DNA from 4 places in the Lysinibacillus sp. BF-4 genome. Region 2 is predicted to be linked to each of the others. Evidence: riboswitches for the same ligand, from Rfam matches in the RefSeq annotation. Region 2 holds a riboswitch; each other region holds the start of a gene.
The links. A riboswitch is a leader RNA that binds a small molecule or an ion and turns the genes downstream of it on or off. The one in region 2 is predicted to bind cobalamin.
Positions count from the first base shown of each region.

Region 1: it holds a riboswitch for cobalamin, as region 2 does, so the genes downstream of both, CH76_RS12430 (ribonucleoside-diphosphate reductase subunit alpha) here and CH76_RS09345 (ferredoxin) in region 2, are expected to answer to the same signal.
Region 3: it holds a riboswitch for cobalamin, as region 2 does, so the genes downstream of both, CH76_RS08885 (hypothetical protein) here and CH76_RS09345 (ferredoxin) in region 2, are expected to answer to the same signal.
Region 4: it holds a riboswitch for cobalamin, as region 2 does, so the genes downstream of both, nikA (nickel ABC transporter substrate-binding protein) here and CH76_RS09345 (ferredoxin) in region 2, are expected to answer to the same signal.

Region 1 covers NZ_JPUW01000054.1:592-8,080, reverse strand. Annotated here, with positions in the region: gene CH76_RS12470 (multidrug efflux SMR transporter) at 1-11, opposite strand, end outside; gene CH76_RS12465 (multidrug efflux SMR transporter) at 11-334, opposite strand; gene CH76_RS12460 (adenosylcobinamide amidohydrolase) at 471-1,139, shown strand; gene cbiB (adenosylcobinamide-phosphate synthase CbiB) at 1,130-2,101, shown strand; gene CH76_RS12450 (bifunctional adenosylcobinamide kinase/adenosylcobinamide-phosphate guanylyltransferase) at 2,098-2,655, shown strand; gene cobS (adenosylcobinamide-GDP ribazoletransferase) at 2,668-3,429, shown strand; gene CH76_RS12440 (histidine phosphatase family protein) at 3,399-4,001, shown strand; gene CH76_RS12435 (bifunctional adenosylcobinamide kinase/adenosylcobinamide-phosphate guanylyltransferase) at 3,941-4,345, shown strand; cobalamin riboswitch at 4,430-4,616, shown strand; gene CH76_RS12430 (ribonucleoside-diphosphate reductase subunit alpha) at 4,794-7,019, shown strand; gene CH76_RS12425 (ribonucleotide-diphosphate reductase subunit beta) at 7,035-7,489, shown strand, end outside.
Region 2 covers NZ_JPUW01000027.1:19,769-27,257, reverse strand. Annotated here, with positions in the region: gene CH76_RS09370 (cobalt-precorrin-5B (C(1))-methyltransferase) at 1-790, opposite strand, end outside; gene CH76_RS09365 (precorrin-8X methylmutase) at 798-1,454, opposite strand; gene cobK (precorrin-6A reductase) at 1,454-2,227, opposite strand; gene CH76_RS09355 (sirohydrochlorin chelatase) at 2,224-3,186, opposite strand; gene cobJ (precorrin-3B C(17)-methyltransferase) at 3,200-4,873, opposite strand; gene CH76_RS09345 (ferredoxin) at 4,890-5,255, opposite strand; cobalamin riboswitch at 5,385-5,573, opposite strand; cobalamin riboswitch at 5,741-5,920, shown strand; gene CH76_RS09340 (energy-coupling factor ABC transporter permease) at 6,057-6,806, shown strand; gene CH76_RS09335 (energy-coupling factor ABC transporter substrate-binding protein) at 6,803-7,084, shown strand; gene cbiQ (cobalt ECF transporter T component CbiQ) at 7,085-7,489, shown strand, end outside.
Region 3 covers NZ_JPUW01000025.1:3,318-10,806, reverse strand. Annotated here, with positions in the region: gene CH76_RS08895 (histidine kinase) at 1-641, shown strand, start outside; gene CH76_RS08890 (3-hydroxyacyl-CoA dehydrogenase) at 684-1,577, opposite strand; cobalamin riboswitch at 1,752-1,951, shown strand; gene CH76_RS08885 (hypothetical protein) at 1,980-2,234, shown strand; gene CH76_RS14165 (hypothetical protein) at 2,322-2,444, opposite strand; gene CH76_RS08880 (GTP-binding protein) at 2,784-3,974, opposite strand; gene CH76_RS08875 (carbon starvation protein A) at 4,243-5,694, opposite strand; gene CH76_RS08870 (tryptophanase) at 5,894-7,342, shown strand; gene CH76_RS08865 (SDR family NAD(P)-dependent oxidoreductase) at 7,391-7,489, opposite strand, start outside.
Region 4 covers NZ_JPUW01000013.1:698-8,186, reverse strand. Annotated here, with positions in the region: gene nikC (nickel transporter permease) at 1-152, opposite strand, end outside; gene nikB (nickel ABC transporter permease) at 149-1,093, opposite strand; gene nikA (nickel ABC transporter substrate-binding protein) at 1,148-2,776, opposite strand; cobalamin riboswitch at 2,898-3,083, opposite strand; gene CH76_RS06230 (putative RNA methyltransferase) at 3,205-4,026, opposite strand; gene CH76_RS06225 (NUDIX domain-containing protein) at 4,019-4,417, opposite strand; gene CH76_RS06220 (DNA alkylation repair protein) at 4,414-5,073, opposite strand; gene CH76_RS06215 (methylated-DNA--[protein]-cysteine S-methyltransferase) at 5,070-5,525, opposite strand; gene CH76_RS06210 (GNAT family N-acetyltransferase) at 5,506-6,081, opposite strand; gene CH76_RS06205 (DUF4395 domain-containing protein) at 6,213-6,647, shown strand; gene CH76_RS06200 (arsenic resistance protein) at 6,699-7,489, shown strand, end outside.

The DNA of each region.
Region 1 (7,489 bases), on a different contig from region 2:
ATCCAAGCCATTATGCCACCTCCCCAGTAACGCGGTGTAACCCGATGATGCCAATAACTAATGTACCAAGTAGCACAAGTTTAATCGCATGTGCGGGTTCGTTAAAAATAAAAATTTCGGTTAGCACCGTACCTACTGTACCAATGCCTGTAAACATCGCATAGACGGTGCTAGAAGGTAAGTGAGCCATAGCAGTAAGTAAAAAATAAAAGCTCGCAATAATGGCGATAACTGTTACGCCCCATGTAGCGACGCTGTCGGCATGCTTTAAACCTACTACCCAAATGATCTCAACTAACCCTGCAAGTAGCACCATAAACCAATATTTATTCATACTATCCTCTCCTTTACGAACGGTCGTCAGTTTTCTGTATTTTTTCACATAATCCGCCCGTTGTCAACTAAGGTCATCTGTTGCTTCGTTATAAATCATGGTAAACTTAGCACAGAAACATTTTGGGGGAGTGGCAATGACGATACAACAAACCGCAGATTGCGTTATTTTTCGTGCGCCAGCACCAATGAAGGTGGCGTCGTCGGCAATGATCAATGCGGGCATCGGCTATTATCAGAACTTTGTGAACCGTTCAGTACCAAAAAGTTATGATGAGCGCGATCCCCACGCCGAGTACACACGTTATTTAACAGCGCACGGCTTTATAATAGAAGAAACGGTGGCGATGATGACGGCAGTTTACGCTAAACATGCGGTCATTCGTACGTTTACGCATGGCGAGTTAAGCCTGACGGTAATGGTTACAGCAGGGCTTGGCAATGCGGTAGACATTACACGGGCGCTTTTGCGCAGCGAAACCTATCACGTGGGCACAATTAATATGTGGGTGCTCGTGGACGCTAAACTATCCGACGAGGCGTTACTGCAAGGGTTAATTTCGGCAACGGAGGCTAAAACAAAAGCACTTTTTACCGAAAACATCCTCGACCCAGAAACCCACACCCTCGCAACGGGTACATCGACAGATAGTGTACTTGTGGCGAGCTCACAACAAGGGAGCTACCAACAATATGCAGGGCCTATTACGGAGCTAGGCAAATTAATTGGGCATGGGGTTTACCAAACGATGCTTGCGGCCATTCGCGCGTATAAAAAAGAGGTGGGTGCTGGTACATGGCGTTAATTTTTGTATGGGCAACGCTGCTTGCGGTAGTGTTTGATTGGGTAGTAGGTGACCCGCCAAAACTGCCACACCCTGTACGCTTTATTGGCAACTTCATTAGTGCGCTAACAAAGCGGCTCAATCATGGTGAGCATCGTAGGTTAAAGGGAGCTGTGCTAACATTTTGTACAGTTGGGGTAACAGTACTTGTAGTAGGGGCAATTATGGTCGTAACCTACCGCATTCACTTTTGGTTAGGCTTTACGACAGAGGTTGTACTCATTGGTACAGCATTAGCGCAAAAGAGCCTAAAGGAAGCGGCAATGGCTGTGTATACGCCAATTGTGGCAGGAGATTGGCAAGAGGCACGTACTAAACTGTCGTGGATTGTAGGGCGAGATACGATGCACCTTGAGGAAGGCGAGCTCGTGCGCGGCGTGGTAGAAACCGTGTCCGAAAATACGAGCGATGGTGTTACGGCACCTCTTTTTTATGCGCTGTTATTTGGCGCAGTGGGCGTATGGGCATATAAAGCCATTAACACCCTAGACTCTATGGTCGGGTATAAAAATGACAAGTACGCAACATTTGGTACGTGCTCGGCTGTGCTTGACGACATTGTTAATTACATCCCAAGCCGTATTACAGGGCTACTTATTGTCCTATTGACTAAAAACGAAACACCGCAAACGCTCAAACAACGCCTTACGCGCTGGTGGCGTGATGCGAAGGTGCACCCAAGCCCAAATAGTGGCTACTTAGAAGCGGCAACAGCCGTTCAGCTAGGCATTCAGCTTGGGGGTTATAATCAATACGAGGGCGTGACGAGCTATCGTCAAGTTATGGGCGAAAAGCAAGTACCACTCACGCGCGCACATATTAAAAAAGTGATTACGCACATGCATATCGCAACACTAGGCTTTACAATTATTGGCGCAGGGATTGTTGTAGCGCTACATATTTTATGGGAGGGATTACGTTGAAACTAGTATTTATTGCAGGCGGTGTACGCAGTGGTAAATCTGCCTTTGCGGAGGCGTTAGCGAGTAATAGCTATACGCCTGAAGGACGCCTTGTATATATGGCGTCTGGTGTGGCAATGGACAGTGAAATGAAACAACGCATCGCACGCCATCAACAAGATAGAGAGCGTCAAAGCATGACATGGCACACCATCGAGGCCCCGCTTCGTATTGGCGCAGTAATGAGCACTTTACGCGAGGGTGACGTAGTACTGTGGGACTGTGTCACGACGTGGCTTACAAATATGATGTATATGCCAATGCAAAACAAAACAATTAATAGTAGCGAGCGCTTAGAGGAGGCGCGCGGCATTGTAAAAGATGCCTTAGCGACCATCCGCACCCGCGATATTACGCTCTATGTCGTATCAAATGAATTATTTGACGAGCCTGATTTACGTCATAATGAGCTTAACCATTACCGCAAAGTGCTAGGTGATATTCATCAGTGGCTAGTTGCCGAGGCAGACGAGGCGTACGAGTTAACTGAGGGCATTGCCAAGCAGTGGAAGTAAGGGGGGCTTAGTGTGTGGCATAGTATTTTAGCAGCACTGCAATTTTTTACGGTAGTGCCTGTGCACCGCGAAATCCCGCTGACAAAGCGCACAGTAACAGGGATGTTTATTACCCTCGCATGGCTAGGTATGCTGATTGGTGCGGCAGATTATGCCGTATTATGGGGCCTATCTCATTTTAATGTCACCCCATTACTAGTAGCGTTAGCGCTCGTTTTAACAAGTGCCATTATTACAGGAGGGCTACATTTAGACGGCTTTATTGATACATGTGATGCCTTTTTCTCGTATCGCGATATCCAAAAACGCCACGAGATTTTAGATGATCCGCGTGTTGGTGCGTTTGGCGTTATGGCATTTGTATTTTTAATTTTATTAAAAATCGCCTTGCTTTATGAGTTGCTTCAGCTTGGTGTTGTAAGTTGGTGGGTGCTTATTTTACTGCCATTTATGACACGTAACGGCATGTTGTTATTTTTATTAACGACTAAGCCGGCTAAAGACAAAGGCATCGCGCACTTCTTTATGCAAAAGCTGCACAAAAAAACAGCCTATTTTGCGCTGTTTCAGTTAAATGCGATTATTGCACTATTTGTATTGTTGAGCGCTAGTATTTTACCTATTATTTTAGCCATTGTACTACTCGTAACAGTCGTGATTTACCGTAGCTTTGCGCTGCGCAATTTTGACGGTATTTCAGGCGATTTACTCGGTGCTTACATCGAAGGGGCGGAGGTGCTATTATGGCTCGTGCTGCTGTTGTACTACGCCTAATGCGTCATGCCAAAACACCAATGAACGCGCGTAAAGAGTACCTTGGTTGGACAGATGATGCTATCCTAGCGCAGGCGTTGCCCGTGCAAAGCTATGCACAGCACACGATCATTGGTAGTGATTTACTGCGCTGTCGCCAAACAGCGGCGGCGTATTTTCCGCATGCTACATACATTAAAGAGCCGCGTTTACGCGAACTGGATTTTGGGGATTTTGAGGGCAAAACGTACGCGCAATTACAGCATAATGCCGCATACTGCGCGTGGCTAGATGACCCGTACGCTCCTGTGCCTAACGGCGAAAATTTTGCGGACTTTTTACAGCGCGTCTATGCAGGTTTTTTAACAAATGCGCGTGATAAAACAATTATTATGACCCACGGCGGCGTAGTGCGTGCGTTACTGCAACGCTTCGCCCCAAAAGAGCACCCGTACTGGCATTACAGCGCGGGGCATGAGCAAGTTTACACCCTAATTTGGCAACACCAACAAGACTTTGAGGAGGCACGACGATGCACGTATTTATTGGAGGAGCACATAGCGGCAAAACCGCATATGTCGAAAAAATCGTAGAAGGTAAGGATGCAAGTTGGTTGATTGGCACAGCTCTGACGTCTATTGACGCACCTGTCATTGTTATCGATTGCTTAGAAGACTGGCTCGTGACACAGGACTTAAGTGACGAGGATGCGGTAGTTGAGGCGTTAATGACAGATGTGCGTGCTTTAGCTGCACAAGCTACGCTTTATGTTGTCGTGGCAGACGTTGGGCGCGGCATCGTACCAATGGACAAAAAATTGCGTCAGCTGCGCGATGTATGCGGACGTTTTTATCAGCAATTATTTGCGGAGGCACAAAGTGTAACCCGCATCTGGTATGGACTGCCTGAGGTACTAAAAAAGTTTGAAAACGTCTGACTTGTAATCAAGTGAGTAAGAACTATTGTCAGCCCAAACACAATATGCTAGAGTGTTAATAGCAAACACATACTATATATAGTATTACACGTTTTGATATACGGTGCTCTAGCGATAGAGCTGAAAAAGGGAATTTGCCAAAAAATTTGCGCAAAGCTGTCCCCGCAACTGTAAACGATGACGAAATCTACGAGCCACTGCGCATGAGCGGGAAGGGTAGATGGAGGGTGATTCGAGAGCCAGTAGACCTGCCGATTATCAAATAGCACACACTCTTCGGGGATTGAGAAGTGGAAGCGAGCGATTACGTTGTCTAGTTCACTTAATCCTTTTTTCCATTTCTTAACCATGCATTTTTTTACCATGCACCCGCTGAGGTGTATGGTTTTTTTGTGACAAGCGTTTGTTCCGTACAACTACTGTACGTTTATTTTTAGGAGGGTTTTTTATGACAATCAAAACAATGACAAGTATTTCAGCACGCGTAGACGCACTTACCGAAAAATACGGTGAGGAAGCAATTGAGCAATTTTTACGCCAATCCGATCGTTTTTTACGTAAAAACGAAGCGGCAACCTACGGCGAGTGGGCAGATGCGATGGTGCTTCAAACATTAGGCTTTATCGACGAAGAAGAGCCGTACTGGACGTTTGTAGCGGCAGATATTTATTTGCATAAACTGTACCATGATGCAGCAAGTTTGCGCGGTGTAGCGGCAGACAACGTATACGAGAGCTTTAGCGTTAACCTAGCTAAATATGTAGCAGCAGGGCTTTACTCACCTGTGCTTGTTGAAAAATACTCACCTGAAGAATTAACAACATTAACCAATACCATCGTGCCAGCGCGCGATACATTATTTACGTACATCGGTCTAAAAACAATTATTGACCGTTACGTGGTGCGTGATTACAGCAAGCAAACGGTAGAGCTACCGCAAGAGCGCTTTATGGTCATTGCGATGATTTTAATGCAAGACGAAAAAGACAACCGCATTGCTAAAGTACAAGAAGCTTACTGGGCAATGAGTAATTTATATATGACGATGGCAACACCAACACTTGCGAACGCAGGTAAAACACATGGTCAACTTTCAAGCTGCTTTATTGATACAGTAGACGACAGCTTACAAGGTATTTATGACTCAAATACGGACGTAGCCACACTATCAAAATTTGGCGGCGGCATTGGCGTGTATATGGGTAAAATCCGTAGCCGTGGGTCGGCAATTCGCGGCTTTAAGGGCGCATCAAGTGGTGTACTCCCTTGGATTAAACAACTTAACAATACAGCCGTATCCGTTGACCAGTTAGGCCAGCGCCAAGGTGCGATTGCAGTTTACCTTGATGTATGGCATAAGGACGTATTTACCTTCCTTGACCTACGCTTAAACAATGGTGACGAGCGTATGCGTGCGCATGATATTTTTACAGGGCTTTGCCTACCAGACATCTTTATGGAAGCCGTACAAGCGCGTAGTGACTGGCACTTATTTGACCCGCATGAAGTACGTAATGTCATGGGCTTTAGCCTAGAAGATTACTACGACGAAAAACGCGGTGAAGGCTCATTCCGCGACAAGTACGCGGCATGTGTTGAAAACCCTGAGCTAACACGCACAGTCGTACCTGCGATTGATATTATGAAGCGTATTATGCGCTCACAACTCGAAACAGGCGTACCATTTATGTTTTACCGTGATGAAGTCAATCGTAAAAACCCAAATAAACACGAAGGCATGATTTATTCGTCAAACCTTTGTACCGAAATTGCGCAAAACATGAGCCCAACGGAGTTTGAGTCAGTTGAACTTGAAGACGGTCTGATTGTCACAAAGCGCAAAGCAGGCGACTTTGTTGTATGTAACCTAAGCTCGATTAACTTAGGACGCGCTGTACCAGCGGACGTACTAGCACGCGTTATCCCAATTCAAGTACGTATGCTTGATAATGTCATTGAACTTAACACCATTCCTGTACGTCAGGCAGAGCGCACAAACGCACGCTACCGTGGTATCGGGCTTGGCACATTTGGTTGGCATCACCTGCTTGCCCTAAAGGAAATCGCATGGGAAAGTGACGAAGCTGTACAATTTGCGGACGAACTATACGAACAAATCGCTTACTTAACGATCCAAGCTTCAAGTGACTTAGCAGCCGAAAAAGGCGCGTACCCATTATTTGAAGGCTCAGACTGGCAAACAGGCGCGTACTTTACAGCGCGTGGCTACGAGGGCGAGGCATGGGCAGACTTACAAGAAAAAGTTGCCACACAAGGTATGCGTAATGGCTACACAATGGCAGTTGCCCCTAACTCAACAACAGCGATTATTGCAGGCTCAACGGCCTCAGTCGACCCAATTTTCCAAAAGAGCTACTCTGAGGAGAAAAAGGACTATAAAATTCCGGTAACAGTACCAGATTTAAACGCAAAAACGACATGGTTCTACAAGTCAGCGTACTTTATTGACCAAAACTGGTCAGTTAAACAAAATGCGGCACGCGGACGCCATATTGACCAAGGGATTTCGTTTAACCTGTATGTACAAAATACAGTAAAGGCGAAGGACTTACTACAACTCCATTTAAATGCATGGGATAGCGGTGTCAAAACGACGTATTATGTACGCTCAACATCCGTTGAATTAATTGACTGTAGTTCATGCGAAAGCTAAAAGGAGAGAAAACAAATGCAAGTACACGAACGCACGATTATGGACAAAACAGCACCCAACGCCTCAACAGGTATTATTAACGGGCGCTCGTCTAATATTTTAAACTGGGATGACGTCCGCTTTAGCTGGGCGTACCCAAAATACAAAAAGATGCTAGGTAACTTTTGGACACCATTTGAAATTAACATGAGTAATGATGTTAAACAGTTTCCTGAGCTAACAAAGGATGAGCAAAACGCCTTCTTAAAAATTATTGGCTTGCTTGCCTTACTTGACTCTATTCAGACGGACTATGCAGGGCGCGTAGCGGATTATTTAACGGACTCTAGCCTAAATGCCTTAATGATTATTTTAGCGCAACAAGAAGTTGTGCATAATCACTCGTATTCGTACGTATTATCAAGCATCACAACAAAAGACGTACAAGATGCAACATTCGACTTTTGGCGTACAGAGCCAACACTCGAAAA
Region 2 (7,489 bases):
TACCCATCATGCCCACAAGTGATACTTTACGCATCCCTAAGCGTTTGCAATGCTTAAGCGTAAAGCCGACAAAGTCACCCATTTCAATAAAGGCTTCTTCTGGTAAATCAGGGTACTCGGCAATGCCGTACTTTTCACTGCGTCCGCCCGTTGTAATAACTAAGTGGTCACAACCTGCCTCGCGTGCCACACTAATCGCCTGTACAATACTCGCCATATAGGCTGAGCTCGAGAATGGTACGACTGTGCCGCGCGTGCCTAAAATCGAAATGCCACCTAAAATGCCTAAACGACCATTAAGTGTTTTTTTCGCCATTTCTTCACCTTTAGGTACAGAAATCACCACATTAACCCCACGCTCAATTTGATGCTCATCTAGCACCTCTTGCACATGCGTTAAAATCATTTTGCGCGGAACGGGATTAATTGCCGCTTCGCCCACAGGCACAGCAAGGCCGGGCTTTGTTACTCGCCCGACCCCGATACCCCCGTCTAAATGAATGCCTGGTGTGTCTGCCCAGCTTACTGTCGCTTGAATTACAGCAAGATGTGTTGCGTCTGGGTCATCGCCAGCGTCCTTAATTGTGTCACAGCGTACTGCACCCTCACTAAACACGTTTTCTTCGATTGTAAAGGTATGGTGGCGTCCGATTGGTAAATAAATCGTTGACTCTGGCTGTGCCTCACCCGTAATTAATGCGAGTAGGGCGGCACGTGCCGTCGCTGTTGCACAGGACCCCGTCGTATAACCGTGGCGCATTTCCTTCGGGTCTTTTTTCGGTTGCTGCATGCTCATATTACTCGTCCTTAGCGTCAGCTAGTAAAGATAAACCGTTGAGTGCTGCAACTGTTACCGTACTTCCACCTTTACGACCGCGGTTAGTAATGTAAGGGATGCCCTCTAATTTAAGGAGCTCCTCTTTTGACTCTGCCGCTGATACGAAGCCTACTGGCATACCGATAATTAGGTCAGGCTTTACTTCGCCTGCTTTAACTAAACGGATAAGCTCAAGTAGTGCTGTTGGTGCGTTACCAATCGCATAAATCCCGCCATCATATAATTTAGCTGCCTTTTGCATTGACATAATTGCGCGTGTTGCGCCTGCTGCCTTCGCCGCTTTTGCTACGTCCTCGTCCGCGATATGACAAGTTAAATCGCCACCATGCTTTTGGAATCGCTTGCGACCAGAGCCTGCCTCAATCATTTGTACGTCTGCAATGACAGGTTTACCTGCACGAATTGCTGCAACACCTGCTGCTACTGCGTCAGGGTGTACTACAACACTACGTCCTAAATCAAAGTCTGCTGATGCATGGATAACACGACGTACTACACGCCATTCGTCTTCTGTATAATCATGTGGACCAAATTCTTCCGAAATGATTGAGAAAGAATAGTCGTAAATTTTATCTGGGTCTACTGTTAGTGGTTTAAAGTCTGTTTGGAAATCCATTAGTTTGTTCCTCCTAAAGTTTCGTTTAATTCGTTAATAACGCCTTCAAATGTGGCATGTGTATGCCCATAAGCAATGTCTGGGCGCGCAATCATAATCGTTTGAATACCGCATTCGATAGCCGCCTCAAGTTTTTCGTCAACTGAGCCTACCTTGCCGCTCTCTTTCGTTACCATAACGTCCACGCCGTATTGGTTGTAGAGTGCGACGTTAAGCTCTTTTGAGAATGGCCCTTGAATCGCAATAATATTTTTTTGTGGCACTTCAAGCGCCGCGCATTTTTCCATATTATCTAAGCGCGGAAGCATGCGCGCCAGTAAGCGCACACCTTCTACGTCGTTTAATACATTAGTAAAAGTTTGTAAGGTTTTACTGCCTGTTGTCAGCATAATGACGCCGCCTTTTGCTTTAGCGAGTTGCGCCGCCTCCTCATAATCCTTCACTACGGTTACGAGTGGGTGACTGTAAAATTCGCGTTCACGCTCAAAACGAATATACGGTACACCTGCCGCTTTAGCTGCTGCCATTGCGTTTTTTGAGGCTTCTTCCGCAAAGGGATGACTAGCATCTACAACAGCGGTAAAGCCCTCGTTTGTAATCATTTGCACCATATCATCTGCCGTATTGCGCCCTACTTTAACTTGTAGACCCGCTTCCTTTAGGCTTGTCTCTGCCGACGTTGTGACGACCGTTGCTGTCGGCTCATAGCCCGCTGCTTTTACTTGCACAGCTAACTCACGCGCATCTGATGTACCTGCTAAAAATAAAATCAATTTTTTGCCTCCGAATGGCAGTGCGAATGACTGTGGTCGTGTCCGTCACAAGCGTGGTCGTGATCATGTGAATGGTCATGTGAATGGTCATGGTCATGTGAATGGCTGTGGCCATGATGGTGATCGTCATCATCATGATGGTGATGATGGTCGATAAAGTCCATCGCATTAATACGGTACTGGCAAGTATCACAGTTCATTTTCACTTCACCTGCTACGGCCTCATTAATACGGTCATGCAGCACATTTTTTAGCTTGTCATGGTAACCAAAGTACTCTGCAAGCTCAATTGTTAGTTCAGGGTAATCTACTTCATAGCGCTCTTTCATTTTTGCCATGCGCTCCATTAAAATGCCTGTAAATAAAAAGTACGGCAACATAATTACTTTTTTAGCGCCTAAGCGTGAACAACGCTCCATCCCTTCATCTACTAAAGGTGCGGCTACGCCCATAAAGGCTGGCTCTACAGTAGCTACGTTTAAACGCTCGTATAATAGACGGCTGATTTTATAAAAATCACTGTTAGCATCCGCGTCACTACCACCGCGACCAATAAGTAAAACCGCAGTATCTTTATGCTCTTCTTCAATGGCAAAGCCTGTTTGTTGTAGGCGTGATAGTAAAATTTCGATAACTTCTTCATGGATGCCAATTGGGCGACCATACGTAAATTTCACATTAGGGTAATCCACTTTTGCTTCGTCAATTTCATGCGGGATATGGATTTTTGAGTGCCCCGCTTGTAATAAAATAATCGGAATCGCATAAATTTCTGTTGCGCCTCGTTCAACCGCATTTTTAATACCTGTTGGAATATTTGGCTTTTCGAATTCTAAAAAGCACGTTTCGACAATATACTCCTCTGGAATACTTGGTGTCATTTGTTGAATAAAGTTACGTACCTCATCATTGCCTGCTGGTAAGCGGCTGCCGTGCCCTACGAATAAAATTGCTTTCATGTTGTTCTCTCCCTTAATCCCCACAAGGTGCAGGTTCTACTTTAATTTTTGACATCATATCAATAAAGCTAAAGCCGCCAATCTCTTTCACGCGGCGGAAATATTTAAACAAGCGCTCATTTGGGTGAGCATTTGCCTTATACTCCTCAACAATTTGCGAAACCATGCCAATAATTTGGTCGGCTGGAATGCCCTCTAACACAGGTTGCCCTGCGTGCCCTGTACGTCCTACTGGTTTAGCACCAATAAATAAATCAAACTTACCTTTACGGTACACAATGCCAATATCCTCAAATGTTGCTTTATAACACGCCATACCACAGCCGTTAAAGCCGATATTTAGCTCTTTTGGCAAACTAAGCCCTGCTAATTTGTCATAGAGCTCATTCGCTACAGGAATGGACTCGGTTTTTTCGCCGTAGCAGAAGTCACACGCTTTTACACGTAGTACATCGCCAACTGGCTCTAGGTAAAAGTCCACAGACGCAAGCTTTTGTGTAATTGCTTCAGGATCCGTTGTCGGAATTTTTAAGACGATTTGGTGGTCAGGTGTATATTCCATTGTGCCTTTTTCGCCTACAACCTCAGCAAGCATTGTCATTTGCTGTGGTGTAAAAAACTTATTAGCTACGCCAGGACTTACCGCAAGCTCGAAAATAGACTCCATTTTTTGCTGTACCAGTTTTTTAGGCGCAGTCCCAGACACCATAGCTAGTGCGGCAGAAGCCATCTCAAGTGCGCTCTTTTTTGGCGCTTGTTGCTCAACTTTTACAGATTGGTGCGGTGCTGCCTCACTCTCACGCATTAAATCTTTGTTAGAGTAATCAAGGCTTGCCTCGCCTGTTTCTTGGTCTAATGCCCAAGGCTCTGCTTCTTTCTTTAGGCGTTGGTGCGGGCGAAGCGGTTGTTTTTCGTCACCTAGTGTATATTTACGTTGATAGCCACGTGGTGTAATAATTTTATTATCATAATAGAAGGAAGACGAGTTACCGATAACAACAGTTGTTAACATGCCAATGTCGTGATTTAGCATATCCGCTAAATTTGTCATAATAATATTTTGATTATCACGGTAAGCTGATTTTACAAGCCCTACTGGTGTATCAGGTGAGCGGTATTCTAATAAAATACGCTGTGCCTCAACAATTTGGCGTGTGCGGCGACCACTTTTAGGGTTATACAGCGCAATAACAAAGTCCGCCATTGCGGCTGCTTCAATACGCTTTTCGATTAAGTTCCATGGTGTGAGGTGGTCACTTAAACTAATCGTACATGAGTCGTGCATTACAGGTGCGCCAAGTAAGCTCGCACAAGAGTTAATTGCCGAAATACCTGGTACAACCTCAACCTCAATACCATCAGCCTCTGTCCAACCTTTTTCGACTAATACCTCGTACACTAAGCCAGCCATACCATATACGCCTGAGTCACCGCTCGAAATTACCGCAACTGTATAGCCCTCAAGCGCCTTTTTGTAGGCCTCCTGTGCACGCGCTACTTCTTCTGTCATGCCTGTGCCAATAACCTCTTGCTCAGGTGTCAAAATATTTTGGATTAAATCCACATACGTTTTATAGCCAATAATTAAGTCACTTTCTTTTAATGCCTCTACAGCACGCGCTGTAATATGTTTAAAGTCGCCAGGGCCAAACCCTACAACTAATAATTTCCCTTTTTTCTGTGTCATGCTACCACTCTCCAGCCTACTTATTCTTCGCTATCCCTTTGATTGCAGGTGTTTCTTCTGTACGAATAATCGCACCCTCCTGCATCGTATAAACGCGATGTGCCTTAGGGCCATCCTGCATTAATTCTTGCACAACTGTGCGTGCCGCCGCTTCGTCTGGTACGTTATACCAGTTGCCTGTAGGATAGGCGGTTACGACACACGCATCCTTACAGCGCCCGTTACATTTTGTACGTGTTGTATGAATTTGCTCGTCTAAGCCAAGCTTTTCAATTTCATCACGTACCGCAAGCGTTACTTCTTCAGCACCCTTTTTCATGCATGAGCTACCATTACATAATAAAATATGGTGCTGCATCCCTACTAAATCCCACGTTGTCATACGCGTTCCCCCTTTATTGACCAACAAAAAAAGCCTTAACATCGGTGGGGTGTTAAGACTTCTAATAAAAAGCGCGCATACTACTACTGCGTTAGCTAATTGTTATCCGCCCTTTTCCCTCCGAAAATTGTAGAAACAAAAGATAGAAGCAGGTTTCCTGACTTAAGCTATACGCCACAACACCTTCCCGAATAATTATTCAGTGGTTATTGTTGTAGCAACACTATTACAGTAGCGGGGGCTGTATTGGACTTTCACCAATTTCCCTTTATTTTACGCCTCCTAAAAGACGTAAAAACTTCTAACTATTTTGCAATATTCATTTTCTTTATCATATACTACTTTGGCACATTTTCAAACTGACTTTTTCATTGAGCTGTCTCTTGTGCGTTTTTTCAGAACTTTCTACCTAGTTGGATTTTCTGAATAATAAAAAATCGTATAGCCAAAATTTACTTTGCGTGCTAAACTTATTTTGAAATAGCACATAGTTAGCCAAGTTAGGTGTTGCCTACGCAACGTAACAGGGAAGTTTGGTGAAATGCCAACGCGGTCCCGCCACTGTAAGACGGAGCATACATAAATTGCCACTGCTAAATTTGCGGGAAGGCTATGTAGTGCGCTGATGTCGAGCCAGGAGACCTACCTAGTTTGGATGTGATCCGTTTCAACCTACGAGGATGGGTGTGCGAAACAAGGCAGTCTGTATAGGGCTTGCTTTATTTTGTCGTAAACACTCTTATGATTAAGAGTGCTTTTTTATATCCTCATACTTACTTTTACTTGAATAGGAGGATTTTTATGTTGAAATTTTTACCGAAGCTTGGTTATTTTGCAGTTATTTTACTGCTCATTCCTGAGCGTGCCTATGCCATGCACATCATGGAAGGCTACTTACCTGTTGGTTGGGCCATTTTTTGGTGGGTGCTAACCATTCCATTTGTTATTTTAGGCTTGCGTTCAATTAAAAAAACAATCGAGGAAAACCCCGAAACAAAAATGATTTTAGGGCTGTCAGGCGCATTTGCCTTTGTTTTATCAGCACTTAAAATCCCGTCAGTTACGGGTAGCTGTTCACACCCTACTGGTGTTGGGTTAGGTACTGTGTTATTTGGACCACTTGCGATGAGCGTCATCGGCTCAATTGTGCTATTATTCCAATCATTATTACTTGCGCACGGCGGTTTAACTACACTTGGTGCTAACGCTTTCTCAATGGCTGTCGTTGGACCTTTCATTGTTTACTTCACGTATAAAGCAGCGCTTAAAATGGGGCTATCGTTTTCACTAGCCGTATTTTTCGCAGCGTTTTTAGGTGACTTAGGTACGTATGTTGTAACATCATTCCAATTAGCATTAGCTTTCCCTTCTGAGGTTGGTGGTTTCTTCGCATCATTCTCTAAATTTGCGGGTATTTTTGCTTTAACACAAATTCCACTTGCCATTAGTGAAGGTATTTTAACCGTAATTGTTATGAACTTCTTAAAGAAATACAACTTCTCAGAGCTAAAATCACTACGTGTATTACCACGTAAGGAGGCTGCACAATGAAACAAAACTTATTATTATTTGCGATTGTTATTTTGCTAGCGATTGTGCCTATCTTTATGTTAAAAGATGCGGAGTTTGAAGGTGCGGACGGCGAGGCAGAGGAAGCTATTGGTGAGATTAATGCGGGCTATGAACCTTGGTTCGAGTCGTTTTGGGAGCCGCCAAGTGGCGAAATCGAAAGCTTATTATTTGTATTACAAGCGGCAATTGGCGCAGGCTTCATTGGCTACTTCGTAGGCTTTACACGCGGTAAGCATCGTAAAAAAGAAGGACTGTAAATGCTACTAATTGATAAATATGCTTATATTAATCAATTAAAACACGTTCATCCGATGGAAAAAATGATTTTCACGGCACTGCTGCTGCTATTTTCCTTAACAGTACGTGACACAACCATTTCACTCATCACATTTATTGTGATGAGTGCTTTTATCATTTTTGGGGCAAAAATCCCTTGGACGTATTATGTAAAGCTCTTACTGCTCCCTGCCTTCTTTTTGCTGACAAGTTTACTGGCCATCTTATTATCCTTTGCAGGTACAACTACAACACTGCCACCGCATATTTTTGCTTACTCCTTTGGCTCGTTTCAGGTATTTATTGGCGAGGCAAGTGTAGCTACAGCACGTCAGCTATTTTTTGTTGTGCTTGGCAGTATTAGCTCCTTGTACTTTTTAATTTTA
Region 3 (7,489 bases), on a different contig from region 2:
ACGGTCTTAACGGTGAGCGTTTAATTCGCCGTGGGCATAAAATGGCGACTATGCTAGACTGCCCCCTTTATATTATGACTGTTGACGCAATGCCCTTTGAAGAATTTAATCCAGAGAAAACAGGCTATATTAAAGAGTGGGAGCAACTTGCAGAAGAGCTAGAGGTAGAGCAATTTATTATAAAAGATAATGAAAAGCGTCCTATTCAAAAAGTTATTCGTGAGGTCGCAGCCAATTTAGATATTACACAAATTATTGTGGGGCAAAGCGCACAAAGTCGCTGGGAAGAAATTATGCGCGGCTCCTTTTTAAACGTATTACTTAAAGAAGTACCTTTTGTAGATTTTCATATCGTTTCAGTTAAGCGCCCTACTGAGGAAGAAGAATTTGATATGTATGAGCGTGGTGTCCGTGCTTATTTAGTTGAGCGAGATGGTCAACACACAGTTGTCTTTACTTGCCCTGACCAGCCAACTTTAGAAGGCATTTTCTTTAAAGAAATTGGTACAGATTTTGATAATGGTATTTTTAAATTTACCTATAAAGCTAAAATGTATGAAGTACAAGTAGTTGAAGGCAGGATTATTGATACTAAAAACATTCCACCCTATGAGAAATTACGCAAAAAAACGTTAGCTTAAAAAAAGGAATTGCGCCTACGTTGGCACAATTCCTTTTTTATATTATTTTAAGAAATCTGGTGCGGCAAAGCTAGGGTTAGGGTATTTATAAAATCCCTCACCTGTTGCACGCCCTAATTTATTTTTATCAATATAATTTGTTTTCAACATAGTAGCAAGTTGTTCAAGTGTCGTATCACTCGTCGCTGCTGCTTTAGCCAGTACAATATTATACGCAGTATTAATGCCTACAATATCTAAAATTGCAAATGGACCAAGTGGTGCTCCTGTAGCAATCATCCACGTTTTATCAATCGTTTCAGGATCTGCTACTTCCTTCACTAACAACATTTCTGCAGCATCTAAAAATGGTACTAATAATGAATTTAAAATATAGCCTGGTTGCTCTTTATAAAGTGGTAAGGCTACCATACCAATTGCTTTTGCAAAGTCAATAATTTCATTAAAGACTGCTTCGTCTGTACCTTCATGCTTCATTACTTCAGCCGTATTGTTTTTCCAAATCGTATTAGCAAAATGCAAGGCTAAAAACTTAGCTGGACGGCCTGTCGCCTCTGCAAACTGGCTCGGTAATAATGTAGACGAGTTTGTCGCAAATATCGTTTTGGTCGGTGCTACTTCACCTAACTGCTTGTAAAATGCTGTTTTAATACTCACAACCTCAGGAATCGCCTCAATTACTAAATCTGCATCAGCTACCGCCTTTGCTAAGTCACTTTCAAATTGTAAACGTGCATAAGCCTCATTTACTTGATCTTCTGTTGCGCCTAAGTCTGCTTGGTATAAAGGTTTTAATGCCTCTATACGCTCCTTAGCTGTTTCCAATGCCTCATTAGTAATATCATAAACGGTAACATCAAAGCCATGAAAAGCTGATTGATACGCAATTTGACTACCTAATACGCCACTTCCTGCAACTGTAACTTTTTTAATCATTGTGCTCTCTCCCTATTTCATTATAATTTTAACTCACCTAAAATATAACGCTAAGCACAAATTTTTGCACATTATTACTCCAAACCTCTAAAAAAATTATAGTAATCTAGCTTTTTATATAAATCGACTAAACGAACTATGTTACACAGACGAGCACTACATGAGATAACGCATGATCAGTAATGCAGTAGAAGTTGTTACAATAGAAGAAACGGAGATATGGAGATGAGTAAGGGAAGCTAGTGTAAGTCTAGCACTGTCCCGCAACTGTAATAAGCGAGCTTAATTTTATAATGTCACTGTATTTTACGGGAAGGCAAAATTAAGTGTTAGAACTTAAAGTCAGGAGACCTGCTCATCTCAAGTACAACCAAAACCTACGAGGAATAGGAGGTGCTGAGTATGACACAAACACATACTCACGGTGCGATAAATCAAATTGAGGTATACTCGTCAGATCCAATGCAACAACAATTCGATTTTTATCGCACTGCCTTAAAAACGCGCGTAATGCAGAGCCTAACAGCCACACCAACATCTTTACGTGCTGTCAAAGATGAGCTTATTATGCAGCATTCACATGAGCAAGCAATTATTGAACAGGCTTATCATAGCGTGCAAAATGAACTCATACAGCCGGCAGTATTTGATGAATAACATAACGTAGAGGTAGCTATTACATGCTACCTCTTTTTTACATAAAAAAAGAGCTACCTCAAAGGGTAGCTACAAAAAAGGAAAGATTTATTTTGTATATGAAAGCATTGCTGTGTTCGTTAGACCTTGTAAGCAAACTGTTGCTTCTGCTTTAGTTTGGTATTCGAACATACGGTACGTATTTTGTTCAAAGACTGTTACAACCCACATACGTTAATCGCTCCTTTTAGCCGTTTTTTGTACTAATACAAAGTTTTTTGTTTAGCACTTGTTATACATCAGTATACGCTCTTTTTTTAAAAAGGAAAGTGTTATGTGATGATTTTCACAATCTGTTCAAAAACTAGGGGTTGTTTATGACAAAGGTGTGACAAACCTTATTATACCAAGCTTTATCGCATGTGTAGTTAGCCAGCTAAAAATAAACTTCTCTAAGGTTTTTTTATACTTAGTAAGCTTTTATGTGTTTATATCCACTAACTACTGCGTGTAGTACCACCTCTCCAAATTTACACATTATCCGCCTTGATTGTTTTTTAATACTTATTATTAAGACCACTGCCACTGAAACGGATCTTCAAGTCCTTTCCAATCACCATGCATCTCCTCATCTGTTAGCAAACAAACATCTAACTGTCTTCTAATCATACTCTCATCCATATCAATACCAATAATTACAAGTTGCGTACCTCTATCACCATATTCCGCATCCCATGTTGCTAATACGTCAGGGTCTTCCTCAAATACTTGTTTTTGCTGCGCCTCTGGTAATGCAGCAACCCAATACGATACTGGCTCAAAACGTACTGCAGGCCCTGCTTGTGATAGTAAAATCGCTACCTCATTTTGCACAGCACTCCATACAATGCCCTTTGCTCGAACAATTTCTCTTGGCATATGCTCTGTCCACTCTACTAAACGTGCAGGATGAAAGGGACGGTTTGCCTCATAAACAAAAGATGCAATACCATATTCATCTGTTTCAGGTGTATGGTTACTATGACCTTTCTCTAGCTCCTTTAGCCAGCCAGCACCATTCATTGCAACTTCGAAATCAAAGCGCCCTGTATGTAAAATATCACTTGGCTCAACCTTACCTTGCTCTGTAAAAATAAATTTCGCTGATGGTTGTAATGCTTTTAATACACCTGTTAGACGTTTAATATCTCCTTCCGCTACAAGATCACATTTATTCACAACCAACACATCGCAAAATTCAATTTGATCAATGAGTAAATCAGCCACGTCGCGATCATCACCATCACCTACAGCTTCTTTACGCTCTAGCAAGCTTTCTCCCGATTGGTAATCATGCCAAAAACGATTAGCATCAACTACCGTAACCATCGTATCTAATTGACAAAAGCGCGTTAAATCAATACCCAGTTCCTCATCAATATACGAAAATGTTTGTGCTACAGGAATAGGCTCACTAATTCCTGTAGATTCAATTAAAATGTAATCAATATTACCTTGTTTTGCTAATTTTTCTACCTCTATTAATAAATCTTCACGCAATGTGCAGCAAATACAGCCGTTAGAAAGCTCTACGAATTTTTCTTCTGTACGTGCAATACCACTGCCCTCCGCAATAAGTGAAGCATCAATATTAATTTCACTCATATCATTTACAATGACAGCTACACGCATATTTTTTTCATTTTGTAATACATGATTCATAATCGTTGTTTTACCTGCACCTAAATATCCGCTTAGTACAGTTACTGGAATTTTATTCATTTTATTAGCTCCTTCTTAAATCGTAATCATTACGTTTTATAATTAAAACATAATGATTACGATTTATCAAGGCGTAAAATAATATAACAATCGTGTTGCAGTTGTATTAAAGCGTTGTAATAAACGTTTATAGATAAATAACTTAGGGAAAAGTTGACTATGGTTAAGCTATTCATCATTGGTACTGATGAATGATTTCCTTCTCTTATGTTTTTACACATACAAAGAGCCAGCTAAGCGACTGCTTAACTGGCTCTTTTTTTATACGTTAAACCTCTTTAAACGTAGAAACATCCTCATCCAATGTAAAACTTGTGCCACGCTTCTTATAGGCTGCGACAAAGAATACACCGACTGTCACAATCGTAGCTACTACTGCCATCATATGAGAAATCGTCATTGGAATGCCGAAGCCCATCGTTGGCTCGAAGAAAATATAAAGATATACCATATCTGTCATAAAAATAGCTGGAATCGTTGCAATCCAGTGATTTTTATACCCTAGGAATAAATACATTGCCCCTACCCATAATGCAATAACCGCAGTTACCTGGTTTGCCCAAGAGAAGTAACGCCAAAGCACTTGGAAATCCATTTTCGTTAACATATAACTCATCGCAAATAATGGTAGTGCAATTGCTAAACGCTTGGCGAAAGCTTTTTGCCCAATGCTGAAATAATCAGCAATAATCATACGAGCCGCTCGGAATGCAGTATCTCCTGACGTAATAGGTAAAATAATTACACCTAAAATGGCAATTGTACCGCCAATAGTACCAAGCATCATAATAGATACTTCACTTACAACTGCTGCTGGGCCACCTGCTGCGATTAATTCAGCTAAGCCGCCATAACCATCAAATAGGCTCATAGCTGCCGCTGCCCAAATCATTGCAATAATACCTTCTGCAATCATCATACCGTAAAAGATTTTGCGCCCGTTTTTTTCGTTTTGCGTCGTACGCGAAATAATCGGCGATTGTGTAGCATGGAAGCCTGACAGTGCACCACATGTTATAGTAAAGAAAATTAACGGAAAAATCGGTAAATTGTTTGGGTGCATATTTTGGAATGTTAAGTTTGGAATTGGTGCACCTGTTACTACAAGCCCAATACCTACGCCAAACGCCGATACTACTAATAATGCACCGAATAATGGATAAAAACGTCCAATAATTTTATCCACTGGCAATAATGTCGCTAAAATATAGTAAGCAAAAATTAATAATGTAATTACAACTAAGCCAACCTTAGCATCTAATAAATTATGTAGCAGCATCGCTGGTGACGTAACAAAAACAGTACCAACTAATAATAATAATAAAAGTGCAAAAATATTAACGATGTGCTTCATAAATTTACCTAAAAACTTAGCCGCAAGCTCTGGCAAATGTGCTCCGCGATTACGAATAGAAATCATACCCGTTAAGTAATCATGTACTGCACCTGCAAAAATACAGCCTATTACAATCCATACGAAAGCTACTGGTCCATATAAGGCACCTGCAATCGGTCCAAATACTGGCCCAACCCCTGCAATATTTAGTAACTGAATTAACGAGTTACGCGGTGTAGACATTGGCACATAGTCGATGCCATCTGCGTTAACATACGCTGGTGTCGGTCGTTCCTCATTTTCGCCAAATACACGCTCTACATATTTACCATACGTTAAATAGCCAATAATTAATAAAACAATAGAAACTAAAAATGTTAGCATCCTCATGCCCCCCTTTACATTAAAATTATTTTAGCATCATTTGTTATATAACAACAAGCGTTATTTTTCATTCTGTACAATAACAATGATAAATTTTCTGAATATCCTATCTTTTCGTAAAATTATCTAGTATGCTATACACTATTAGTTCACCGCGTCAAAGCTTGATTGGTTAAATAATTTAATTGGAGGCTTACCTATGTCAAAAATTACATTTCACTCTGGCGAAACAATTCCGCTAGAAATGCACAAAGTACGCATTATTCAAAAATTACATTTACCACCTGTTGAAGAGCGCGTAACAGCTATACAGCAGGCAGGTTACAATACATTTCTACTGCAAAATAAAGATGTCTTTATGGATATGCTGACAGACAGTGGCGTTAATGCCATGAGTGATCAGCAACAAGCTGCTATGCTTGTCGCTGATGATAGCTATGCAGGCTCAAGCACATTTACACGCTTAGAAGAAAAACTAACTGATATTTTTGGTACGCAGTACTTCCTACCAACCCACCAAGGACGTGCATGTGAAAATATTATTGCACAAGTGTATGTTTCACCTGGCTCAATTGTGCCAATGAACTACCACTTCACTACAACTAAAGCTCATATTTCTTTAAATGGTGGAACTGTAGAAGAAATTTTTATTGATGAGGCATTAAATTTAACAAGCGATAATTTATTTAAAGGTAATATCGATATTGTTAAACTTGAACAATTAATCGCGGATAAAGGCGCAGATAAAATTGCTTTTGTACGTATGGAGGCAGGTACTAACCTAATTGGGGGACAACCACACTCGCTACAAAACTTACGTGAGGTACGTGCTGTTTGTGATAAGCATGATTTACTACTTGTGCTAGATGCAAGTTTATTAGCGGATAATTTACATTTCATTAAAACACGTGAAGAAGCTTGTCAGGATATGACGATTCGCGAAATCACACGTGAAATTGCTGATTTATCCCATATCATTTACTTCTCTGCACGTAAGCTTGGATTTGGACGCGGTGGCGGGATTTGTACTAATAGCAAGGAAGCTTACGAAAAAATGCGCGAATACATTACATTATACGAAGGCTTTTTAACTTATGGTGGGATGTCTGTTCGTGAAATGGAAGCCATCACCATTGGACTAGAAGAAACAATGGACGAGCAAATGATTAATCAAGGGCCTAGCTTTATTGAGTTTATGTCTAATGAATTACAGAAAAAAGGTGTACCAGTAGTTACGCCTGCAGGTGGCTTAGGCTGTCATATTAATGCAATGGATTTTTTACCAAATGTTGAGCAACAGCGTTACCCAGCAGGTGCATTAGCTGCCGCAGTTTATATTGCAGGTGGTGTGCGCGGCATGGAGCGCGGTACGATGTCCGAGCAACGTGATGAACAAGGTGTTGAGCCAATGGCACATATGGAGCTTGTACGTTTAGCAATGCCACGACGTGTATTTACCCTGTCACAAGTTAAATATGCAGTAGACCGTATTGCATGGCTGTACGAAAACCGTGATTTAATCGGTGGTCTGCGCTTTGTTGAAGAACCTAAAGTATTACGCTTCTTCTTTGGTAAGCTAGAAGCTGACTCGGATTGGCCACAAAAATTAGCAGAAAAATTCCGCCAAGACTTTGGCGAAAGTTTATAAAAAAACAAAAAGGAAAAGCGATAGTGAAAATCGCCTTTCCTTTTTATTTTACTTACTCATATACTCTTCAATATCTGCGATAGTTGGGTTTTTCATATAATGACCACCCTCAATTTGCAATGTTTGCCCCGTCATAAATTTGGATTC
Region 4 (7,489 bases), on a different contig from region 2:
GGACCTTGTAGCTTTAATGCTAGGTCTACAAGATTAGGATCATTGGGTGCTAGAAAAGGTGCAAAGATGGCGATAATGACCATAGCCGCAATAATACTACCACTCAGCATCATTAGCTTATGTTGCCCTAGTCGTTTTGTTAACCCTGTCATATCATTCGCCCCCCCTGCTGTCGAATTCGTGGATCAATAAAGCTATACATACTATCCACAAGTAAGTTACAGGTTACAAAAATAACACCCATAACGAGTACACACCCTTGTATTAAAGGGTAATCATGCGTCGCAATACCATCTACAAATAAATGCCCCATGCCTGGCCATGCAAAAACAGTTTCGACAATAACAGCACCCGCTAGCATATAGCCAAGGCTCATACCAAGACCCGTTAACACAGGCAAAATCGAAATTTTCACGACGTGGCGTAGCACAATAACACGTTCCTTTAAACCTCGCGCTCGCGCATATAACACAAACGGTTCATTTAAGTTTTCGAGCATGCTTGCGCGCAATAACCTCATATAAGTACCTACATAACCAAATGCTAAGGTAAAGGATGGCAAAATCACATGCAAAAATGAGCCCTGCCCAAAGACAGGGAATAAATCTAGCTTAACTGCTAAAAAATAAATTAGCAGAAAGCCTAACCAAAAGGCTGGCATAGACACACTCGCAAAAGCAAAAATACGGCTAAAACGATCAATCCATTTCCCCTTATATACGGCTGATAAAATGCCTAAAGGTAGCGCAATTAAAAGCACCCATAACATTGCCATTGCGGTCAACTGAATGGTAGGTATCATATGATTTATAATTTCATCAAATACTGGCTCTTTTGTCGAAAAAGACGTACCAAAATCCAGTTGTATCACTTGCAGTAGCCAGCTACTGTATTGAGCTAGTAAAGATTTGTCTAAGCCTAACTCTGTGCGAAGTGCTGTGACAGTTTCGTCTGCAGCGGGAATACCTGCTGCACGCAAGTAAGCCATAACAGGGTCTCCTGGAATGAGCTGTAATAATAAAAATGTAATAATTGAGATGCCAAGCAAAACTGGTATTAAGCTAAAAAGTCGCCTTACTATTAATGTAAACATAAAACGCTCCCTTCAAAAAAGGAGCAGCACATAAGCTGCGCTGCTCCCTTACGATTATTGTAAATCAATTTTATTTAACGGCACTTCCTCTTGCTGTGGTAAAAATTCAACGCCCGTTAAGTTTTTATGATACACCGCAATATTAGAAATATGTGATACAGGGATATACATCGCTGTATCATGTAAATCAGTTAAAATCGAAGCATATAGCTTCGTACGCTCTTGCTCATCAATTGTTACTAATACTTGCTTAATCTTAGCATCAATATCGGCCTTATTCGCAAGCCCCAGTTGTGCTGTATAATCTGGTCCGCCATTATCAGATGGCGTTGTCATTGCCGCTAAATACGAATGCGGGTCAAATGGTACTGCCCATGTGTAAGTGAAAATCATATCATAATCTCCCGCAAAGCCTTTTTCCCAAAATGTATTTGTCTCTTGGCTAATTAGGTTTACGTTTACACCTAGCTTACGGTAATCGCCCTGCATATACTCTGCTACAGATTTTTGTACATTATCTGTGCTCATAATAAGGAAATCTAGCGTTAATTCCTTGCCGTCTTTTTGGCGGAATTCTTTACCCTTAACTTCCTTCCAACCTGCTTTATCTAATAATGTTTTAGCTTGCTCTAAGTTGTAAGTATACGGCTGTAAGTCCACATCCGCATAAGGGATATTTTTAGGGAATAATGTATCTGCTTGTTTCTCTGTATTGTAGAAAATATTTTCGATGACCGCTTCTTTATTAAAGGCATGATTAAGCGCGAGGCGCACATCCTTATCCTTTGTTGCTTCCTTTTGCGTGTTCATCATAATCATACGCGTTGAGGTTGGCTCTGATAGCTTTGTTTCGTACTTGCCACTATCTTTTAAAAATTGGAAAGAATCTTGGCTAATGACACCATTACCAAAAATTAAATCAAGCTCACCTTTTTCAAATGCTAGTACACGCGACTCACCATCAGTCATTACTTTAACTGTTACTTCGTCTAGCTTTGGTTTTTCACCCCAATAGTGATCATTGCGTACAAATGTCGCATACTGGTCTTTCTTATGCTCTTTTAATACCCATGGTCCTGTACCAATTGGTTCAACTAAACCATCTTTAAATGTATCGCCACTTTCAGGGAAAGCTGTTTCTGCTACAAATCGGAACGGACGAATATACGTTAACTCCTGTAATGCTGGGTAATACGCATTTTTCAATGTCATTTTTAAAGTATGCTCATCCACAACCTCTGTATCCTCAAATTGATGAATAAGCTCTACCCACTCATGTTGTTGACGGTTAGCTAAAATTGTATCAAAGTTTTTCTTTGCTACTTCTGCGTTAAATGGTGAGCCGTCCGAAAACTTTACATTTTCACGTAGGTGGAAGGTATACGTCTTGCCATCCTCCGATACTTCCCAAGACTCTGCTAAAGCTGGTTGTAGCTCGCCGCCTTCACCATAATATACTAATGATTCATAAACCATGGCCTGTGAGAAAAATTCATTTGGCATATAAGTATGTGGGTTTAAGTCCCCAATATCCCCTGACCATGAGAAAGTAATTTTTTTTAGTTCCTCATCTTTGTCTGCAGTGGCTGCTTCATTCTTTTTATCGCCACACGCTGCCATTACTACTGCCACTACCATAAGTAGCGCCAACAATACCGTACGCTTTGTTTGTTGTAAAAACATGCTCTCTCTCCTTTTAACTCTAGCTTTGCAAAACGAAAAAAGCGCCTCTAACCCACGGTGGTTAGAAACGCCCTATTACTCGTAATAATCGCACTTCAATACCCCCCTATCTCCCGTAGGTTAACAGCATCTGAAAATAGGCAGGTCTTCTGACTTAGCTTCAACATAAGTACGCGTCTTCCCAGCATTGCTAGTGACTTTTTGCGCCTTACTCCACATTACAGCGGCGGGACCGTATCGGAATTTCACCGATTTCCCTTTTAAGCATTTATAGTAGCATAAATGCACCTAATTTCTACAATATTCGTATTTACTCTTAGACAATTATAACGATAATATGTTAATTATTCCATATCAAATTATTGTTATTATTTGCAGGAAATATTAACTAAGCAGAGATAACTATCTTATCAAACTAATCAAAATAATCAATCATTACCAATAAGAATGTCAAATTCTAGCGTAATACAATGCGAGTGATTCGCAATAAATTGCTCCTTTTGCACACGCGCTACGTTTTGAGTAAGCGGCGTCATATCCACTAACATACGCATTAACTCAGCCGTTAGCTGTTGCTCATAACGTACTGTGATTTTTTTGGTGTGTGCAAATTGTTGCTCAAATAATTCAACAATAGTCGCGTTAGAGTAAGGTGACTTATCTGGAAAGAAAGCCTCACGTAACTCGTATAAATAATTTTCGCTTGGCACTACCTTAATCATGCGCCCGTCTGCACGTAAAATACGCTTAAACTCCTTATAGTTAGATGGAGATAAAATATTAACAATCGCATCTACACTACTTGTTGTTAATGGGATATTAGCTAAATCTGCAACTTGCCATAGCACGTTGTCATAGCTAGCTGCCATTTTAACGCCCTCCTTGGCAAGGTCAATACCAATACCTAGCGCACCTTCTGGTAATAGTTGTTGTAAATGCGTACCCTCACCACAACCTAAATCTGCAATGACTTTAGCATCTGCTACTAGTTTAATTAGCTCTTGATGAAGCGGTGTATAAAAACCACTATCAATTATCATGCGACGCGCAGTAAATAATTCCTTGGTATATAAATTTTCGGTACGTTGCGGGGCTAAATTAACATAGCCTTGCTTTGTAAAATCAAAAGTATGGCGATTAGCACATACCATGCTTGCTTCATTAACTTCCACCTGCTCATAGCAAAGCGGGCAACGTAATAAAGTTTGATGTTGCTGTGCAAAATGAATGCGCTGTTGTTTTCTAGTCATGCTTAAACTCCTTTAAGGCATTTAGTGTTGTTACTGTCAGTGGCGTTGGTAATTGAGATAATGCAAAGAAGCCTACTTCACTAATTGCATGAGGCTCTCTATTTGTTACCGTACCTTTTATAATGCGCGCAATAAAAGTGGGTGCCACAAAGTGGGTAGCTGGCGGTAAAATATGATTAGTTACACATAACAAACCTGTGAGGGTAATCGTTACACCTAACTCCTCTTTAATCTCACGTACTGTGGCATCCTCAATTGTTTCCATTAGCTCTACCTTGCCCCCTGGCAAACTCCAATGCGCTGCCTCTGGCTCTTTTTTGCGGCGTACTAATAATAATTCATTATGTTCATTTAAAATAAAAGCGCCTACGCCGACACCAATATGTTTCATGCTTTACTCCTCCGTAGCGCACGTACCTCAGCCTTTTGTTGCTTAGTAGGTCGCGTCGAATCAATAATCTTTTGAATGGTCATACGATGCGTTTGATCATCAAGTGAATGTTGCTGTAAATAGCTATAAGTTAGCACTGGCTGTTTTACATAGCACATAGATACTGCCCACGCGACTGCCATTCGCACATAGTAATGCTCATTAGTAATCGCGTCATAACGCCTAAACAACTGCTCAATATAGTGCTCATCAATAAAATACATTAGGCTCATTACTACCGCAAAACGAATAGCATATGGTTGATCAGAACGAAAATATGGCTGTAAAAATCGCCACATTTCTTCACGATGTGCCTTTGTACTTTTTAAACTTGTACAAAAGCTATCGCAAAGCGACCAATTTGTAATATACGGAACAAACGCCGCAATGCGCTGTTCATCATAAGGTAAATAACCAATCACAAAACCCTGCAACATCGTTTCTTCAAAACAGGTTGGTTGTACTTGCAAATACGCTGGCTGCCGCTTTGCGATATCCTTAGCTAACGCGCGTAGCTTTGGCACACGCACGCCTAAAATATCTGTAACACCTGGCAATAATTTAGCTGTAAAAGCACGGTACTCCTCCTCAGCTAATTGCTCTAACTGGGCTCTCATAAATATCCTTCTAGCTTGAGTAGCTGTTCTTTTAATGGTAGCCCTGCACCGTAGCCAACCAACTTACCATTAGCACCAATTACACGATGGCATGGAATCATAATTAAAATCGGATTTTTATTATTGGCATTGCCCACTGCTCGTGAAGCGTTGGCATTACCAATTAGCTCAGCTACTTGCTTATAGTTTTTAGTCTGCCCATAAGGAATGGCCTGTAGTGCTTGCCATACACGCTGTTGAAAATCTGTGCCTTGCGGTGCAAGTGGTGTTGTAAACGTTCGAAGATCACCGTTTAAATAAGCTGTTAGCTCACAAATGGCTTGTTGCATAACCGCACTTTCTCCTTGTGTTATATCTTCCTTAGGGTTACCTGTGTACAATGCTGTTACTGCTTGTGCTGTTGCTTCAATTGTTACCTTGCCAATTGTTGTATTATACGTTTTTTGTAGCACAACGCTCACCTAGCTTTACTTTGACTTGTGGCCACTCCTCTTCAATTACACTGTAAATTGCTGTATCACGATTTTTGCCATCTTTGCGGATGCGATGATTACGTAGCACGCCTTCCTTTGTTGCACCAATCGCTTCAATTGCTTTACATGATGCAATATTTTCGGCATCTGTTTTAATGGTTACACGTCGCAATCCCCATTGCTCAAAAGCATAACTCAGCAATAAATATTTAGCATTACGATTAATTGCTGTGCCCCATGCTGAAGGTGTCAGCCAAGTAAAACCAATCTCTGCTGTTTTGTTTTTTGCGTCAATATCCATAAATTTTGTTGCGCCTACAATTTTATTTGTTGTCGCATCAATAATAACCATCGGAAATTCCGCTTGATTAGCCAAAGCCTCGTTAATATAAACTTCAATTGCCTCTAATGAACGCGGTGTTATTGATAAATATGTCCAAATGCGATCATCCTGACCAATTTCCCATAATGCCTCAGCATCCTCTTTTACCATTTGACGTAAACGTACTACATTATTTTCTAAAGCTGTTGTCAAAGTCATCCCCACCTTCTTTTTTTCTATTATACCTAATGAAATTTATATAGTTGACTTTTTTATCGTTATCCCTCATAGTCTATATAACAATACTTATACCCCTATAGGTATAAAAACTGGAGGTTTATTCATTGTCACAACAAATTCCTAATAGTATTCCTAAACCGTTGGTAACAACTAACCAAGTATTTATCGTTGTCACTTCACTGCTTGGTGTCTTTGTGAATACTAATATCTTATTTATCCCTTTTATTTTAGGGTTGTTTACTGTCATCACTAAAGTTAATCCTGTCGTTATGTTAGGTAAGCCGTTTTTACGCAAGCCACTACACACTTATCACCCAGAAGATAAAGACCAACAAATCTTTAACCAATGGATCGCAACTATCTCATTAGGGCTTGCTTTATTATTCTTCTATTTAGGTTGGAATGTTGCAGGCTATATTTTTGCAGGTATGGTTATTGCCGCTTCAGGCATTGCGTTAACAGGCTTCTGTATTGGTTGCTGGATTCGTTTCCAATATCAAATGTGGAAACACCGCCGAAAAATGGCGAAAAATGCGTAACATCTTGCCGACAGCTTTTGTCGGCAATTTTACTTAAAGGAGGAAATTCAATTGAGCTTAGCGCAGAAAATTTATCGCTTTCCACAAAAATATATGCTAGTGAGTGTGCCACTCATTTTAGTATTAGGCTTTCTTATTGGTAATGTTGTAGATACTTCTTTTTTACAACCTACCTTATTAGTTGGTACGATTATTATGATTTATGCCACAATGGTTGGCTTTAACTTTAAGCAGCTTGCCTCTACACAAGGGTCACGCGTATTGGTTTATTCTGTTGTGATTAACTTTGTTATCATCCCGTTAATTGCCTATGGCCTTGGCATGATTTTTTTACAAGATCATCCGTTAATGTTTGCAGGGCTTGCACTGTCAGCTTTACTTCCTACAAGTGGGATGACCATTTCATGGACAATGCTACAAAAAGGGAATGTGGGTGTAGCTGTTAAACTAACGATTTTCGGTCTACTCATCGGCTCAATCGTGACACCATGGTACTTACTAATGATGGTCGGTCAGTATATCGAAATTAATGTATGGCAAACGATGCAAACGATTTTAATTGTTGTTTTCCTACCAATGCTACTTGGTCACTTAACATTTAAGGCTATTTTACGCAAACACTCACTTGAGCACTTCAAAAAAAATATTAAACCAAAATTTGGCCCTCTTAGTATTTGGGCAATGTTATATGTTGTTTTTGTAAGTATGAGCATGCGTGCTTCAATGATTGTGCAAAACCTTGAGCTTATTGCAATTGCCATCGTAGTATTGCTATTATTTTATGCTATCAACTTTACACTCAGTACAGTTGTTGCTACCAAATTCTTTAACCGTGCTGACGG